Regions from separate parts of the Leuconostoc garlicum genome, predicted to be linked through region 1. Evidence: a T-box and tRNA genes for the amino acid it is inferred to sense, from the RefSeq annotation. Region 1 holds a T-box; the other holds one or more tRNA genes.
The links. The T-box of region 1 lies ahead of thrS (threonine--tRNA ligase). A T-box ahead of a tRNA ligase gene usually reads a tRNA of that ligase, here a tRNA-Thr.
Positions count from the first base shown of each region.

Region 1 (7,979 bases):
TGGATCAGCAATACACGAGGGGCGCGAATATTATCGTTGATTAAATCAACTTGTCGTGGTTGACGTGCTATTGTCAGGCACCTCCAAATTTATTTTGTGAATCAAGAAGAAAAGTGGGTAAAGAACCTAATCTTCACCCACTTCAACACTTGCAATCCTTCCGGATAACTGTATCTGCCAGGCGACTTTGTCACATGGCGAGAAGCGGGTGCTTCTACTTGTTCAACAAATACTAGTTTAGCGTATTACACACTCAGTGTCAAGCCTCTTGCTGATTAATTTGAATCAATCGAATACCATAATGGAAAATAACCAACACGGCAAATTGGGTGCCGGCAAATAGAATCATAAAGGCCAACATATGATAACTCAACGAGAAAACAATATTGCGCATCACGTTATCAAGATGAAAAAAGATATCCCATGAATTCAGGCGCAAATAACGCCCAAGATAGATTCCAAACGCTGACACGATTGACACCGCTGCCGTCGTCAAGAAATAAACCAGATGGGCATGGCGTTTAAAAATCGTTTGCGTGATGATTTCCAAACTCAAAATACCAAGCCCCACCCCCATAAAGATACCAGTTGCCAGCACCGCGTAATTAAAAAATTGCGTCGCTTGATCGAGATTGGTTCCGATAGCATAAAGATGGATAAAGTCTGTCATCATATACATGGTATTTGGAAAAAACAATAACCAGAGTGCCATGAATAATCCCTTAATAAGCCGAACACGTGTCAACGACACAATAATAGCAAAATCAAATGGTAGTAACGCCAAAAAGACATTCCAATTTAAAAATGTAAAGCGTGTGGGTGTCAAATGTACGAAGATAAAGAATAAAACAACCATGACATGAATGATGGCAATATTGAAATACTTGTTATTCATAACGTCACGCCCCTTTTTTTCAATGGTACTAGTGTAGCATAATTCATAAAAACGGTTCAATCATATCACTTGATTGAACCGTTTTTATGAGATTATTTGGCCAGTGTTTTTGGTTGTCGGTAAGCCACTGCACCAAAAAGCAGTAACCATAACGTTGCCCCAATTGCAGGGACACGTGACTCAACATTGAAAAATAGTGTCATAAAGACAAAGGCAAAGAACAAAATTGCGGCTGGCACAAAAAACTTTGGGGCAATCATGAGAAAGCCGTCAGCCATATACTGGTCAGATTGTCGATAACGCCAGTACGCAATCAAAATCAGAATATAGATCATTAAGAACAAGTCCGTTGACGCACTTGTCACAAAGCTAAAGGCGTTGGTAATGGCTGGTATCACCGAAATAATTGCGGAAAAACTAACCATCCCAGCTGTCATCAAAATGGCATTAACTGGTAATTGCCTTTTTGACAACTTTTTAAAGGGTTGCAAATACGGTGTGTGTGATTGATAAGCCAACGCATAAAAGTTGCGACTCGCACTAAAAATCACGGAACTCAACGCAGAGGCAGCACTGGTTAAGACGACAAAATTAATCAAAGCTGCCGCCCACTTAATTCCAACCAATTGAAAGACCATCACAAAGGGACTTTGATCGGCTGGAATTTTTTGCCAAGGATAGATTGCCATAATCACCGTTAAGGCACCCAAATAGAAGAATAAAATACGTAAAGGAATTTGATTAATCGCTTTTGGCAAAACTTTACGGGGATTTTTCGTTTCAGCAACTGTCATCCCAATAAATTCCATCCCCACAAACGCAAACATGACCATCTGAAAGGCATCAATAAAATGCCTAAACCCATTTGGAAAGAGTGAAAAATGTTGGAACACATTGTTAAAAGTTACGTCACCGACTGGCGTTTTAAAGCCGGTGACTGCCATGATGATACCGGTCACAATCAAGGCTAAAATCGCCATGATTTTAATCATGGCAAACCAAAATTCAGTTTCACCATATACCGCAACCGCCACCAAATTCACTAATGTGAGGACAACTAACATCACAATTTGAATGAGCCAACTCGGCAAATTCGGGAACCAAAATTGGATATATTGGGCTACGGCCGTTAATTCAGCCATCCCCATAAACACCACCGTTAACCAATACGACCATCGGGCAAAAAAGCCCGCACGATTATCGATGTATCGCGTAATGAAGGTAATAAAGGTGTGCTGCTTTGGATCTGCATAAAGCAGTTCACCAATCGCGCGCATCACCACAAACATAAATAAACCAATGATTAAGTAAACACATAAGATGGCTGGTCCAGCATAATTAATGGAACGCCCAGCCCCCATAAACAAACCCGTCCCAATGGTACCACCAATGGCAATTAACTGTACGTGACGATTTGTCAGGCCACGTTTCGTAGACTGACGTCTGTCTCCAACTGTCTCAGACATGATATCAATAACTTCTCCTTTGCGAACTTTAGGCATCTGATAGATGCAGCATAAATAGCAAAGCACCTGACGTGCAACCCGCCAGGTGCTTTGACTTAATTTGTTTTAGTATGACGTGAATAATTAGCAACATCTGCCAAAATTTCAGCTTGGAAATCAGCAATTGGCATCGTTGTTGTCTTTTCTTCACCGTACTTACGTACTGTGACAGTTTGACCTTCAACTTCAGAATCACCCAAAACCAATGTATATGGAATCTTATTCGTTTGTGCTTCGCGAATCAAGTAACCCATCTTGGCATCTTTTGTTTCCACATTGGCACGTAGGCCAGCGTCTTGGAGTTGCTTTTTGATTTGTTCAGCATACGCACCATGCGCACCCAAGTTGACTGGAATGATTTGTACTTGTAATGGTGCCAACCAAGTTGGGAAAGCACCCTTATACATTTCAATCAAGTAAGCTGTGAAACGTTCCATCGTGCCGACAATACCACGGTGCAGCATCACTGGGCGATGGTTATCTTGACCATCGGCGCCAATATAAGTCAAGTTAAAGCGTTCTGGTAGCAAGAAGTCCAATTGAATCGTTGACATTGTTTCTTCATTACCCAAAGCTGTCTTTGTTTGCACATCAAGCTTTGGCCCATAAAAGGCTGCTTCACCTTCGGCTTCGTAATAATCCAAACCAAGATCATCCATGGCACGCTTCAATTGTGCTTGTGACTTTTCCCACATTTCATCATCATCAAAATACTTTTCCGTATTTTTAGGATCACGATATGACAAACGGAAACGGTAATCCGTGATGTTGAAGTCACGGTAAACTTCCATCATCATTGTCAAAATTGACTTGAATTCTTCTTCCAACTTTTCTGGTTCAACGAATGTGTGACCATCGTTCAATGTCATTTCACGCACACGTGACAAACCAGTCAACGCACCTGACTTTTCATAACGGTGCATCATACCCAATTCCGCAATTCGGATTGGCAATTCACGATATGAACGTGGCTTGTGCTTGAAGACCATGATGTGTGATGGGCAGTTCATTGGGCGCAATTCGAGGAATTCGCCATCGCCCATGTCCATTGGTGGGAACATATCTTCACGGTAGTGATCCCAGTGACCAGATGTCTTATACAAGTTCAAGTTAGACAAAACGGGTGTATACACGTGTTGGTAACCATTGGCCAATTCTTTGTCGGTGATGTAACGTTCAACTTGACGGCGAATCGTTGCCCCATTTGGTAACCAAACTGGCAAACCTGAACCCACTTCTTGACTCGTAAAGAACAAGTCCATGTCACGACCAATCGTCCGGTGGTCACGTTCTTTAGCTTCTTCACGACGTTGCAATTCTGCTTCAACGTCGGCTTGCTTCCATTCCGCAATTCCATAAACACGTTGCATCATTGGGTTAGATGACTTACCACGCCAGTAAGCACCAGCCACTGATGTCAACTTAAAATGCTTCAACCAACCTGTTGATGGGACCAAACCACCCTTATCCAATTCAACATGATCGCCTTGGACAGCAATTGTGATTGTGGCATTTTCAGGCAAATCTGAAATCAATTCAACCTTATAAGGATCATCCGCAAACATCGCCAAAGCTTCGTCACGTGACACTTCGCGTGACACAATTGGCAAGTCTTCCTTGGCAATCTTGTGCATCATGGCTTCGATTTCAGCGAAATCTTCAACCGTCACTTGGTTACCGGCACCGTTATCTGTATCATAGTAGAAACCATTTTCAATAAATGGTCCCACGCCAAAGTGCATGTTAGCAAACTTTGGCAAACGCTTTAAGGCTTGTGCCAATAAGTGTGAGGCAGAATGACGCAACAAATCCAACGCTTCATCATCAGCCGTTGTAATTAATTGAAAATCACCGGATGCAGGAATGACATCATGCATACCCACATAAGCGCCGTCTAACTTAGCTGAAACTGACTTCTTGGCCAAAGACTTAGAAATACTTTCAGCGACAACCAATGGTGTTGTGCCTGCTGGGAATTCCTTCACTGCACCATCGGGAAAAGTAAGCTTAATTTCTGACATAATCGTTATTTCCTTTCACTGACGTTTGTGCTTCGACAAACGTTGATAACATTAAAAAAAACAAAAACGTCCCTTTGAGCCATTGCGACTCAAAGGGACGTTTTACCGTGGTACCACCCAAGTTCAGCACAAAATGTGCCACTCAAATGACAGTTAACGGTGTCACCCGGACAGCTTTCAGACTTTACTCACTGTCACTCAAAGGTAGTCTCGCCTGCACAAGCCACTCATTTCCACCAACCATGAGTTCTCTATTCGCTTGCTAACACTTGAGTTGTCCTTATCAACGTTATTGAAGTTAGTTTAGCACCATTTTGTTATTTTTGCAACAATTATTGTGGCGCTACGGCATCAAGTAAAATAGCCAGTGCTTCTTTTGCTTGAGCGTCATGATCTAAAATACCGTTGTCAAAAGCCACTTTCAAAGCATTATATTGTGATTCTGTTAATGTCATGATTTTTTCCTCTTTATTCATAGCGTATCTCAATTATAGCGAAGCCACCCTAAATTACAAGTGACCCATGCCAATAAAAAAAGGCCGATTAGAGGCCTAAATAGTATTTTGAAAATAGTGCTGCAAAAATCGCTCCCACAAATGGTGCGATACCTGGTACGAGGATACCGTACTTGAAATCAGCCGTTGTGCGATTTTTCCAAGGGATAATCGCATAAGCTAATCTTGGTCCCATATCACGTGCCAAGTTCATGGCAAAGCCAGTGGTACCACCAAGACCCATACCAATTGCCCAGACAAGGAACCCAACAGCCAACGGTACCATACCAGGCACATCCCCAGCCCGCGCTGAAATGGCCAAAATACTTGTCATAAAGATAAATGTCGCAAATGCTTCAACGAAGAAGTTGCGTGGTAAATTGCGAATTGCCGGTGCAGTTGAGAAAATGTTGCGCACAATGACTGGATCAATATCTTTTTCAGATAATTTGAATTGATCCGCATACATCACGTACACAATTAAGGATCCTACCAAAGCACCCAATATTTCAACCACACTCACGGCCAGGAAGTACCAAAAGTCAATTCGACCAAGCACTAATTGCACCATCGCCATCGCTGGGTTGATAAAGACATCACCAAAGACGAAAAGCACAATGCTAATGCCAAATCCCCACGTTGTGATTGCAAAAATGTGTCCGGACCCATGGTACTTCGTCCGATTCAATACATCGTCAGCGTGTACGCCGACACCGAAGATGATCATGAGCGCTGTGCCCATAAATTCAGCCAACAACTGGTGTATCATTTGTAATCTCCTAAGCGGTCGCAAATCTATCAAGAAGTCGCGGTTTTTTTATTAAATTTCCATTCCTAATCTTAAGGCCTTGCCTTTAACGTGTAAAGTCATTTTAGTGTTTTGTCAACAAATTGTCACATTGCGTGTTTTTATTCACGAACTCCAACTGTAATTTTAGTGCTTACTCCTTTATAATAAAGACTAACAATAAAATGGAGGATATGGCGACACGGTCAAACATTTCTGTTTAACCGCCCCATCACAAACATACTCATGCAGGCACACGTCGTATACGCAACAATTACCGGTAATAACGAAGAGGTCGCAGACATCGTCGTCGCAGCGTTTGAAGCCGCAAATATCGCCGTTAAAAAAACGGAAATCTCACAAACAGAAGTTGACGAATTTGAAGACGTTGATATTGCCGTCGTGGTGCCCTACACCTATGATCAAGGCTCACTGCCGGATGAAGGCTTAGATTTCTTTGAAGACTTGGCCGACGCCACCTTAGACCACGTTGTTTATGGTGTTGCGGGTTCAGGCGATACCTACTATTTGTCAGATTACTGTGTTGCTGTGCCAAAATTTGAAGCGCAATTTGCCAAAACGCAGGCCATTAAAGGCGCTGAAGGCGTTAAGGTTAATCTACGCCCAGACGAGACTGATACAGCTGCCCTAACAGCATTTGTACAGCAATTGATCGCCACTGCCAAAGCACAACACTAAAAAAGAACCTCGTATGTGGTGTACCCCGAAAGTTGCTTTAACTTTCGGGGTACACCGCACTTAATGAGGTTCTTTTTTAGTCAGCAGTGGTATAAACCGCCAAAACATCTTCGTTTTCTTCTAATTCGTCGACAAGCTTGTCTAACTTTTCACGATCTTCATCCGAAATTTCAGCCGGATTTTGCGCAATCATTGTGACTTCGGCTTCTTCAAAAACATAGCCGGCAGCTGTCATCGCTGATTCAACAGCTTGAAAATCAGCTGCCGTTGTGTAAATTTCAAAGACTTCGTCTTGTGTTTGCACATCTTCCGCACCAGCTTCCAATGCTGCTTCAAGTACCGTATCTTCATCCAAATCGGGAAAATCAGCACGGTTAATCGCTAAGTAACCTTTCCGATCGAATTGGAAGGCCACGGAACCACTTGTCCCAAGTGCCCCACCAAAATGCTTAAAGGAATTACGAATACTTGACACTGTACGGTTGATGTTGTCCGTTGATGCTTCAACTAAAATGGCAACACCAGCAGTCCCATAGCCTTCATAAGTCACTTCTTCAAACTTTTGACCACCGGCGCCTGACGCCTTATCTAATGCCCGTTGAATATTATCTTTTGGCATATTCGCAGCTTTAGCCTTTTCCACAACCAAACGCAATGACGCATTCATATTAGGATCAGCCCCACCGGCCTTAGCCGCTACATACAAATCATGTGCTAGTTTCTGGAAAATTTTACCACGCTTAGCATCTTGGGCGTTTTTACGGCCCTGGATGTTATGCCACTTACTATGTCCTGACATGTTAACATCTCCTTGATTTTGTCAATATGGTCTTAATTTTAACAAAAAAAAGCCTATCTGACTAGGCTTCTCTCGTGTCTTGCAGTGCTATTAATAGTTGTTGCCACCTAATAATTCGAGGTAAGTCATGGCTGAACTCGCAATTAATGCAGCTAAAATATCATCCAAATACACGTTAATGGTATCTGTCCGATCATTAATTTCACCAATCAATCCCGGCTTTAAATCATCTAGCAAACCGTAATGCACCGTTGCTGCAGCTGAGAATTGTTGCGTAATAGCAATTGCTAAAATTTCGTCAACGTTATGCCCATTCGCATCTCGTTGTAACCGCGCCTTTAAGGGTTGTGTTTCTGGCATTAACGCCGCTTGTTCATCGAGATAAATCGCCGTTAAAATAATATCGGCAACTTCATCTTTGTGGAGTACATGCTGTACCGCTGCTGTCAGTTTTTCGGTATCAATCGTATCATGGTACTTGTTCGTTAAAAAAGTCTGGGTACCAGCGGTAATATCAGCGATTGTCACACCACGTTCAGCTAACTTGCCAATCGCTGCTTCTTGCAAATCTTTCATCTTGTTTTTCCTATTCTTAAATCATGTCATTAACATAGCGACGAGTCAAAATCACGTGAGGAATTTCATCCAACGCCGTCTTCACATATTCTTGTTGTTCTGGCGTGAAATCATTAATTGCAACGAGTGTATACGCATAAGCGCCAACGGCACGATTGCTCAATTGTTCAATGTTGATGCCGTTGTCCCCAAAAAACTTCGAA
Region 1 covers NZ_CP016329.1:1,023,894-1,031,872, reverse strand. The annotation lists gene infC (translation initiation factor IF-3) at 1-89, opposite strand, end outside; ribosomal protein L20 leader region at 102-226, opposite strand; gene A9176_RS05335 (DUF1361 domain-containing protein) at 260-895, opposite strand; gene A9176_RS05330 (amino acid permease) at 988-2,361, opposite strand; gene thrS (threonine--tRNA ligase) at 2,457-4,421, opposite strand; T-box leader at 4,512-4,717, opposite strand; gene A9176_RS08965 (hypothetical protein) at 4,754-4,876, opposite strand; gene larD (D/L-lactic acid transporter LarD) at 4,965-5,684, opposite strand; gene A9176_RS05315 (flavodoxin) at 5,949-6,401, shown strand; gene A9176_RS05310 (YebC/PmpR family DNA-binding transcriptional regulator) at 6,478-7,200, opposite strand; gene A9176_RS05305 (phosphatidylglycerophosphatase A family protein) at 7,291-7,776, opposite strand; gene A9176_RS05300 (3-phosphoglycerate dehydrogenase family protein) at 7,793-7,979, opposite strand, start outside.

Region 2 (7,979 bases), 490 kb from region 1:
CGCCGAAACTAACTTCAACGTCACTGCCTGACCATTTGACATAAATGTGCCGTAGCCAAGGCCAATAAATGCTCCAGATAGTAGTAACGTCACGCCATCATGGGTTAAGCCTAAAATAATCAGGCCAATCGTTAAGAAAATATAACTCGGATACATGACCATATTTTCACCAAACCGATCAAAAATCCGCCCAGACATCGGCCGTGTGATCGTGACAATGCCGGCATAGACAACAAAGAAGAAGGAACTAACGGCGACTAGATTCAAACTCTCTGCATACGAGGCCAAAAAGGCTAAAACACTGGAATATGATAGCCCCATCAAAAATCCAATTAAGGCAATTAAGCCAACTTTATACTCAACAAAACTTGAGATTTGCCATGATTTTAATGCTTGACGATGCGCATCAGTAAGCGTCACATTCGTAATTTTAATCATAAATAACGCAACCATTGCGGCAGCAATTAAGGCAACTGACAACAGCACAATAAAGTGAAAACTCGTCGCATTCAACAACATTAAGCCAACAAATGGGCCAATAGCTGCTGCCAAACTTGTGCTCAAGCCGTAGTAATTAATCCCCTCACCACGTCGATTATCTGGAATAAAATCCGTGACAATGGCATTCAGGGCCGTTGAAGTCATCCCGTAAGCAAAACCGTTCAACAAACGCACCGTATCCAGCACCAAGATATTAGGCACAAATAAGTAGGCAATTGTTGTCACGAGATAAAAGACAGCCCCCCAGCGCGCAATTTGGCGACGACCGACTAACTCTAACTCTTTGCCGACAATGAGTCGCGCCACCAACGTTCCAATAATATATATCCCCGATGCCACGCCCGCCTGGCCAAACGATGCATGTAGTTCTTCATGTGCAATCACCGCAATAATGACCATCATTAAGTAATATACAAGATAGACAATAAAATTAATGCTCGTAACTGCTATAAACCCTTTATTAAATAACTTCTCTTCCATTTCCCGTTCCTTTGTTTATCATTGCGACAGTTCAAACCCAGCAAGACAGCTAGGTTGGTGACGGTGATAAACGTAGAACGGTCTTAGCGCCGTCCATGTTACAAAACTCCGTTCAATTTGACACCGTACGCTTGCATGAAAACATTGTAAACGAAAACAGTTGCATTAAGAATACCACTTTTTCACAAAGTACGCAAAAAAATTTTAATCATCTCATAAAATACAAGCATATCTTACGTTAGACGACTAATAATTTTTTAATACGTCCATAAACTTAGTGAAATTTAAGGACAAATTCAACTGAATGAAACTTTCAGAAATATATGACAGTTATTATCAGTCATTTTCCGCAAGAAAAAAGAGGCAGCTTTACGCTACCTCTCTTATTGATGGGCCTGACAGGACTCGAACCTGTGACCCCTGCGTTATCAACACAGTGCTCTAACCAACTGAGCTACAGGCCCCTCTTATGTCTATTCCTAAACATAAAGCGAATGACGGGAATCGAACCCGCATAGCCAGCTTGGAAGGCTGGAATTCTACCATTGAACTACATTCGCAAAGCTTTCTGTCTGATACCTCTGGTATCCATGGCGCTGGACGGAATCGAACCGCCGACACTACGAGCTTCAATCGTATGCTCTACCAACTGAGCTACAGAGCCATCTTAGCACTTTCATACTAAACGGTCACAGCGGGGCTCGAACCCGCGATCTCCTGCGTGACAGGCAGGCGTCCTAACCAACTAGACCATGCGACCAATTGCGGGAGCAGGATTTGAACCTACGACCTTCGGGTTATGGGCCCGACGAGCTACCAGACTGCTCCATCCCGCGATAATATTATGTTTGGTATCTCTACCTAAGGAGAATGTGGGATTCGAACCCACGCGCCGATTTCTCGACCTGACGGTTTTCAAGACCGTTCCCTTCAGCCAGACTTGGGTAATTCTCCATCATCTGTTGCTTTTTCTTGTCCTGCATGGACCTTGTTGGACTCGAACCAACGACCGGACGGTTATGAGCCGTCTGCTCTAACCAACTGAGCTAAAGGTCCTTTTTTCGAGCCTATCGCGGCAGGGGGGATCGAACCCTCGACCTCCCGGGTATGAACCGGACGCTCTAGCCAGCTGAGCTACACCGCGATCGTCTTTGACAAATTTTGGTTTGTCAATCGGGACGACAGGATTCGAACCTGCGACCCCCTGGTCCCAAACCAGGTGCTCTACCAAGCTGAGCTACGTCCCGAAAAGTTCTACGAGAGCTTCTGCCCCTTTAAACTTAAAAAAAGAGTTTGAATTCCTTCAACCTCTATGCACCTAGCAGGAGTCGAACCTGCAACCTCCTGATTCGTAGTCAGACGCTCTATCCAATTGCGCTATAGGTGCATATATGCCGGCGACCGGGATCGAACCGGTACGATATTTCTATCGCAGGATTTTAAGTCCTGTGCGTCTGCCTATTCCGCCACGCCGGCATAGAAGCGGAAGACGGGATTCGAACCCGCGACCCCCACCATGGCAAGGTGATGTTCTACCACTGAACTACTTCCGCATGAACATGCCGACTAAAGGACTCGAACCTTCGACCCCCGCTTTACAAGAGCGGTGCTCTACCAACTGAGCTAAGTCGGCATCGCTTTATCCCGACGTGCCGGTTTTGACTTTCGTCAATGGACGCTACAGGGATCGAACCTGTGACCCCCTGCTTGTAAGGCAGGTGCTCTCCCAGCTGAGCTAAGCGTCCATATGGAGAGGAAGGGATTCGAACCCTCGAAACAATTCCTTGCTTACATGGTTTCCAACCATGCTCCTTCGGCCAGACTCGGACACCTCTCCGAAATCTTCCGTTCTCTCTCTTTATATAAAGCAAAAGCACTCTTCTCAGAGCACTTCCTATGTACGGCATCGCATCTTCCTATCCTCGCAGCCAGCGATCCGGCAACTACTTTCGGCGTGATAGAGCTTAACTTCTGTGTTCGGAATGGGAACAGGTGTGTCCTCTATGCTATCGACACGACACCTTTGAGTTATTCACTCAAAACTAAATAGTATCAAATTCTTCTTTTAAATTGAACCACTCATAATCTTGCTTGTTGTACATTCCTGTACTAGACTTTGGTTAAGTCCTCGACCTATTAGTACTAGTCCGCTACATACATCACTGTACTTCCACTTCTAGCCTATCTACCTCATCATCTCTAAGGGGTCTTACTTCATAAAGAATGGGAAATCTCATCTCGAGGCGAGTTTCACACTTAGATGCTTTCAGCGTTTATCTCATCCAAACATAGCTACCCAGCGATGCTCCTGGCGGAACAACTGGTACACCAGCGGTTTGTTCACCCCGGTCCTCTCGTACTAAGGGCAACTCCTCTCAAATTTCCTGCGCCCGCGACGGATAGGGACCGAACTGTCTCACGACGTTCTGAACCCAGCTCGCGTACCGCTTTAATGGGCGAACAGCCCAACCCTTGGGACCGACTACAGCCCCAGGATGCGATGAGCCGACATCGAGGTGCCAAACCTCCCCGTCGATGTGGACTCTTGGGGGAGATGAGCCTGTTATCCCCAGGGTAGCTTTTATCCGTTGAGCGATGGCCCTTCCATGCGGAACCACCGGATCACTAAGTCCTACTTTCGTACCTGCTCGAGTTGTAACTCTCGCAGTCAAGCTTGCTTATGCCTTTACACGCTACGAATGATTTCCAACCATTCTGAGCAAACCTTTGAGCGCCTCCGTTACCTTTTAGGAGGCGACCGCCCCAGTCAAACTGCCCGCCAGACACTGTCCACGATCGCGATAAGCGACCAGTGTTAGAATGTTCATACAACGAGGGTAGTATCCCACATTTCGACTCCGTCTAGACTGGCGTCCAAACTTCTTCGTCTCCTACCTATTCTGTACAAGCAGCACAAACATTCAATATCAAGCTACAGTAAAGCTCCATGGGGTCTTTCCGTCCTGTCGCGGGTAACCCGCATCTTCACGGGTATTTAAATTTCACCGAGTCCCTCGTTGAGACAGTGCCCAGATCGTTACGCCTTTCGTGCGGGTCGGAACTTACCCGACAAGGAATTTCGCTACCTTAGGACCGTTATAGTTACGGCCGCCGTTTACTGGGGCTTCAATTCGTACCTTCGCCGAAGCTAAGCACTCCTTTTAACCTTCCAGCACCGGGCAGGCGTCAGCCCCTATACTTCATCTTACGATTTTGCAGAAACCTGTGTTTTTGATAAACAGTCGCCTGGGCCTATTCACTGCGGCTCATGTTGCCATGAGCACCCCTTCTCCCGAAGTTACGGGGTCATTTTGCCGAGTTCCTTAACGAGGGTTCTCTCGCTCACCTTAGTGTTCTCCACTCGACTACCTGTGTCGGTTTGCGGTACGGGCAGTGTAATACTTCCTAGAAGCTTTTCTCGGCAGTGTGACGTCTCAGACTTCTCTACTTTATTTCGATCCGCATCACAGCTTGTCCTTATAGTAGAAAGCATTTCACTCTCTACAAGACTTACTGCTTGCACGCACATATCCATCAGTGCGCATCTGGTAGCCTCCTGCGTCCCTCCATCGGTCAAACGCATTACTACTGGTACAGGAATCTCAACCTGTTATCCATCGACTACGCTTCTCAGCCTCGCCTTAGGTCCCGACTAACCCTGGGTGGACGAGCCTTCCCCAGGAAACCTTAGTCATTCGGTGGACAGGATTCTCACCTGTCTTTCGCTACTCATACCGGCATTCTCACTTGTAAGCGCTCCAGCAGTCCTCACGGTCTACCTTCATTGCCCTTACAACGCTCTCCTATCGCGCACTTACGTGCACCCGCAGTTTCGGTAATATGTTTAGCCCCGGTACATTTTCCGCGCAATGGCACTCGACTAGTGAGCTATTACGCACTCTTTAAATGGTGGCTGCTTCTAAGCCAACATCCTAGTTGTCTATGCACTATCACATCGTTTTCCACTTAACATATATTTAGGGACCTTAACTGGCGATCTGGGCTGTTCCCCTTTCGACGGTGGATCTTATCACTCATCGTCTGACTCCCATTCATACATATCTGGCATTCGGAGTTTATCAAACTTTGGTAACCCGAGGTGGGCCCCTAGGCTTAACAGTGCTCTACCTCCAGTATGCTAATAATGAGGCTAGCCCTAAAGCTATTTCGGAGAGAACCAGCTATCTCCAAGTTCGTTTGGAATTTCACCGCTACCCACAGTTCATCCGAGCATTTTTTAACATGCACCGGTTCGGACCTCCAGTAAGTTTTACCTCACCTTCATCCTGACCATGGGTAGGTCACCTGGTTTCGGGTCTACAGCATCGTACTATTCGCGCTATTCACACTCGCTTTCGCTGCGGCTCCGGTCTTTCCACCTTAACCTTGCACGATACCGTAACTCGCCGGTTCATTCTACAAAAGGCACGCCATCACCCATTAACGGGCTCTGACTTCTTGTAGGCGTCGTGGTTTCAGGAACTATTTCACTCCCCTTCCGGGGTGCTTTTCACCTTTCCCTCACGGTACTGGTTCACTATCGGTCACTAGGGAGTATTTAGCCTTACGGGATGGTCCCCGCAGATTCCGACCGGATTTCACGTGTCCGGCCGTACTCAGGATACTGAAAGGAGGGTGCTTTATTTCGCGTACGGGGCTATCACCCTCTATAGCCAAGCTTCCCAGCTTGTTCTGCTATAAAACACTTTTGTAACTCCTATATATCAGTCCTACAACCCCAGAGTGCAAGCACTCTGGTTTGGGCTCTTCCCTTTTCGCTCGCCGCTACTTAGGGAATCGATTTTTCTTTCTTCTCCTGCTGCTAATGAGATGTTTCAGTTCACAGCGTGTTCCGTCATTATCCTATGTATTCAGATAATGACAACTCTCTTCGAGTTGGGTTTCCCCATTCGGAAATCTCTGGGTCATAGCGTACTTACCGCTCACCAAAGCTTATCGTAGTTAGTCACGTCCTTCATCGGCTCCTAGTGCCAAGGCATCCACCACGCGCCCTTATTAACTTAACCTATACAACCGTAGTTGTGGTTTAAGTTTATGAGTTGGTCTTTTTTCAGACCTGCGATTAAACCGTTCTTTATTAAAGAACTTTTTTGTGTTGTTTCTCGGTTCAATTTAATTAATTTTTCAATTATTTAAAAGAATTTGTTACTATTCAGTTTTCAATGTACAACCCCGACAACCTTTCAGTTGTCTATGGAGAATAGCGGGATCGAACCGCTGACCCCCTGCTTGCAAAGCAGGTGCTCTCCCAGCTGAGCTAATTCCCCATAGGATCATTTTTGACCATGATACCTATTACAGTACCACACTCAAAACTAAACAAAACTTTGAACTCCCAAATTTACAATCTAATGTACTGTCACTTTCCGATTATCCTTAGAAAGGAGGTGATCCAGCCGCAGGTTCTCCTACGGCTACCTTGTTACGACTTCACCCTAGTCATCTGTCCTGCCTTAGACGGCTCCCTCCATAAGGTTAGGCCACCGGCTTTGGGCATTACAAACTCCCATGGTGTGACGGGCGGTGTGTACAAGACCCGGGAACGTATTCACCGCGGCGTGCTGATCCGCGATTACTAGCGATTCCGACTTCGTGCAGTCGAGTTGCAGACTGCAGTCCGAACTGAGACGTACTTTAAGAGATTAGCTCACCCTCGCGGGTTGGCAACTCGTTGTATACGCCATTGTAGCACGTGTGTAGCCCAGGTCATAAGGGGCATGATGATCTGACGTCGTCCCCGCCTTCCTCCGGTTTGTCACCGGCAGTCTCGCTAGAGTGCCCAACTGAATGCTGGCAACTAACAATAAGGGTTGCGCTCGTTGCGGGACTTAACCCAACATCTCACGACACGAGCTGACGACGACCATGCACCACCTGTCACTTTGTCTCCGAAGAGAACACTTCTATCTCTAGAAGCTTCAAAGGATGTCAAGACCTGGTAAGGTTCTTCGCGTTGCTTCGAATTAAACCACATGCTCCACCGCTTGTGCGGGTCCCCGTCAATTCCTTTGAGTTTCAACCTTGCGGTCGTACTCCCCAGGCGGAATACTTAATGCGTTAGCTTCGGCACTAAGAGGCGGAAACCTCCTAACACCTAGTATTCATCGTTTACGGTGTGGACTACCAGGGTATCTAATCCTGTTTGCTACCCACACTTTCGAGCCTCAACGTCAGTTGTTGTCCAGTAAGCCGCCTTCGCCACTGGTGTTCTTCCATATATCTACGCATTCCACCGCTACACATGGAGTTCCACTTACCTCTACAACACTCAAGTTAACCAGTTTCCAATGCCATTCCGGAGTTGAGCTCCGGGCTTTCACATCAGACTTAATCAACCGTCTGCGCTCGCTTTACGCCCAATAAATCCGGATAACGCTCGGGACATACGTATTACCGCGGCTGCTGGCACGTATTTAGCCGTCCCTTTCTGGTATGGTACCGTCGAACTAGAATCATTCCCTATTCTAGCATTTCTTCCCATACAACAGTGCTTTACGACCCTAAGGCCTTCATCACACACGCGGCGTTGCTCCATCAGGCTTTCGCCCATTGTGGAAGATTCCCTACTGCAGCCTCCCGTAGGAGTTTGGGCCGTGTCTCAGTCCCAATGTGGCCGATCAGTCTCTCAACTCGGCTATGCATCATTGTCTTGGTAGGCCTTTACCCCACCAACTAACTAATGCACCGCGGACCCATCTCTAGGTGACGCCGTAGCGCCTTTCAACTTTGTATCATGCGATACTAAGTTTTATTCGGTATTAGCATCTGTTTCCAAATGTTATCCCCAGCCTTGAGGCAGGTTATCCACGTGTTACTCACCCGTTCGCCACTCGCTTGAAAGGTGCAAGCACCTTTCGCTGCGCGTTCGACTTGCATGTATTAGGCACGCCGCCAGCGTTCATCCTGAGCCAGGATCAAACTCTCAATTTAAATGAATTAAATTCATCGTTTGAAGATGTACTCTTCGATTAAACTGA
Region 2 covers NZ_CP016329.1:535,511-543,489, reverse strand. The annotation lists gene A9176_RS02740 (MFS transporter) at 1-981, opposite strand, end outside; tRNA gene A9176_RS02735 (tRNA-Ile) at 1,372-1,445, opposite strand; tRNA gene A9176_RS02730 (tRNA-Gly) at 1,471-1,541, opposite strand; tRNA gene A9176_RS02725 (tRNA-Phe) at 1,573-1,645, opposite strand; tRNA gene A9176_RS02720 (tRNA-Asp) at 1,668-1,741, opposite strand; tRNA gene A9176_RS02715 (tRNA-Met) at 1,744-1,817, opposite strand; tRNA gene A9176_RS02710 (tRNA-Ser) at 1,846-1,935, opposite strand; tRNA gene A9176_RS02705 (tRNA-Ile) at 1,964-2,037, opposite strand; tRNA gene A9176_RS02700 (tRNA-Met) at 2,052-2,125, opposite strand; tRNA gene A9176_RS02695 (tRNA-Pro) at 2,155-2,228, opposite strand; tRNA gene A9176_RS02690 (tRNA-Arg) at 2,295-2,368, opposite strand; tRNA gene A9176_RS02685 (tRNA-Leu) at 2,374-2,457, opposite strand; tRNA gene A9176_RS02680 (tRNA-Gly) at 2,463-2,534, opposite strand; tRNA gene A9176_RS02675 (tRNA-Thr) at 2,542-2,614, opposite strand; tRNA gene A9176_RS02670 (tRNA-Val) at 2,654-2,726, opposite strand; tRNA gene A9176_RS02665 (tRNA-Ser) at 2,730-2,818, opposite strand; rRNA gene rrf (5S ribosomal RNA) at 2,885-3,001, opposite strand; rRNA gene A9176_RS02655 (23S ribosomal RNA) at 3,098-6,008, opposite strand; tRNA gene A9176_RS02650 (tRNA-Ala) at 6,197-6,269, opposite strand; rRNA gene A9176_RS02645 (16S ribosomal RNA) at 6,383-7,932, opposite strand.
Region 2: it encodes a tRNA-Thr, which carries the amino acid that the T-box ahead of thrS (threonine--tRNA ligase) is inferred to sense. The anticodon was not compared.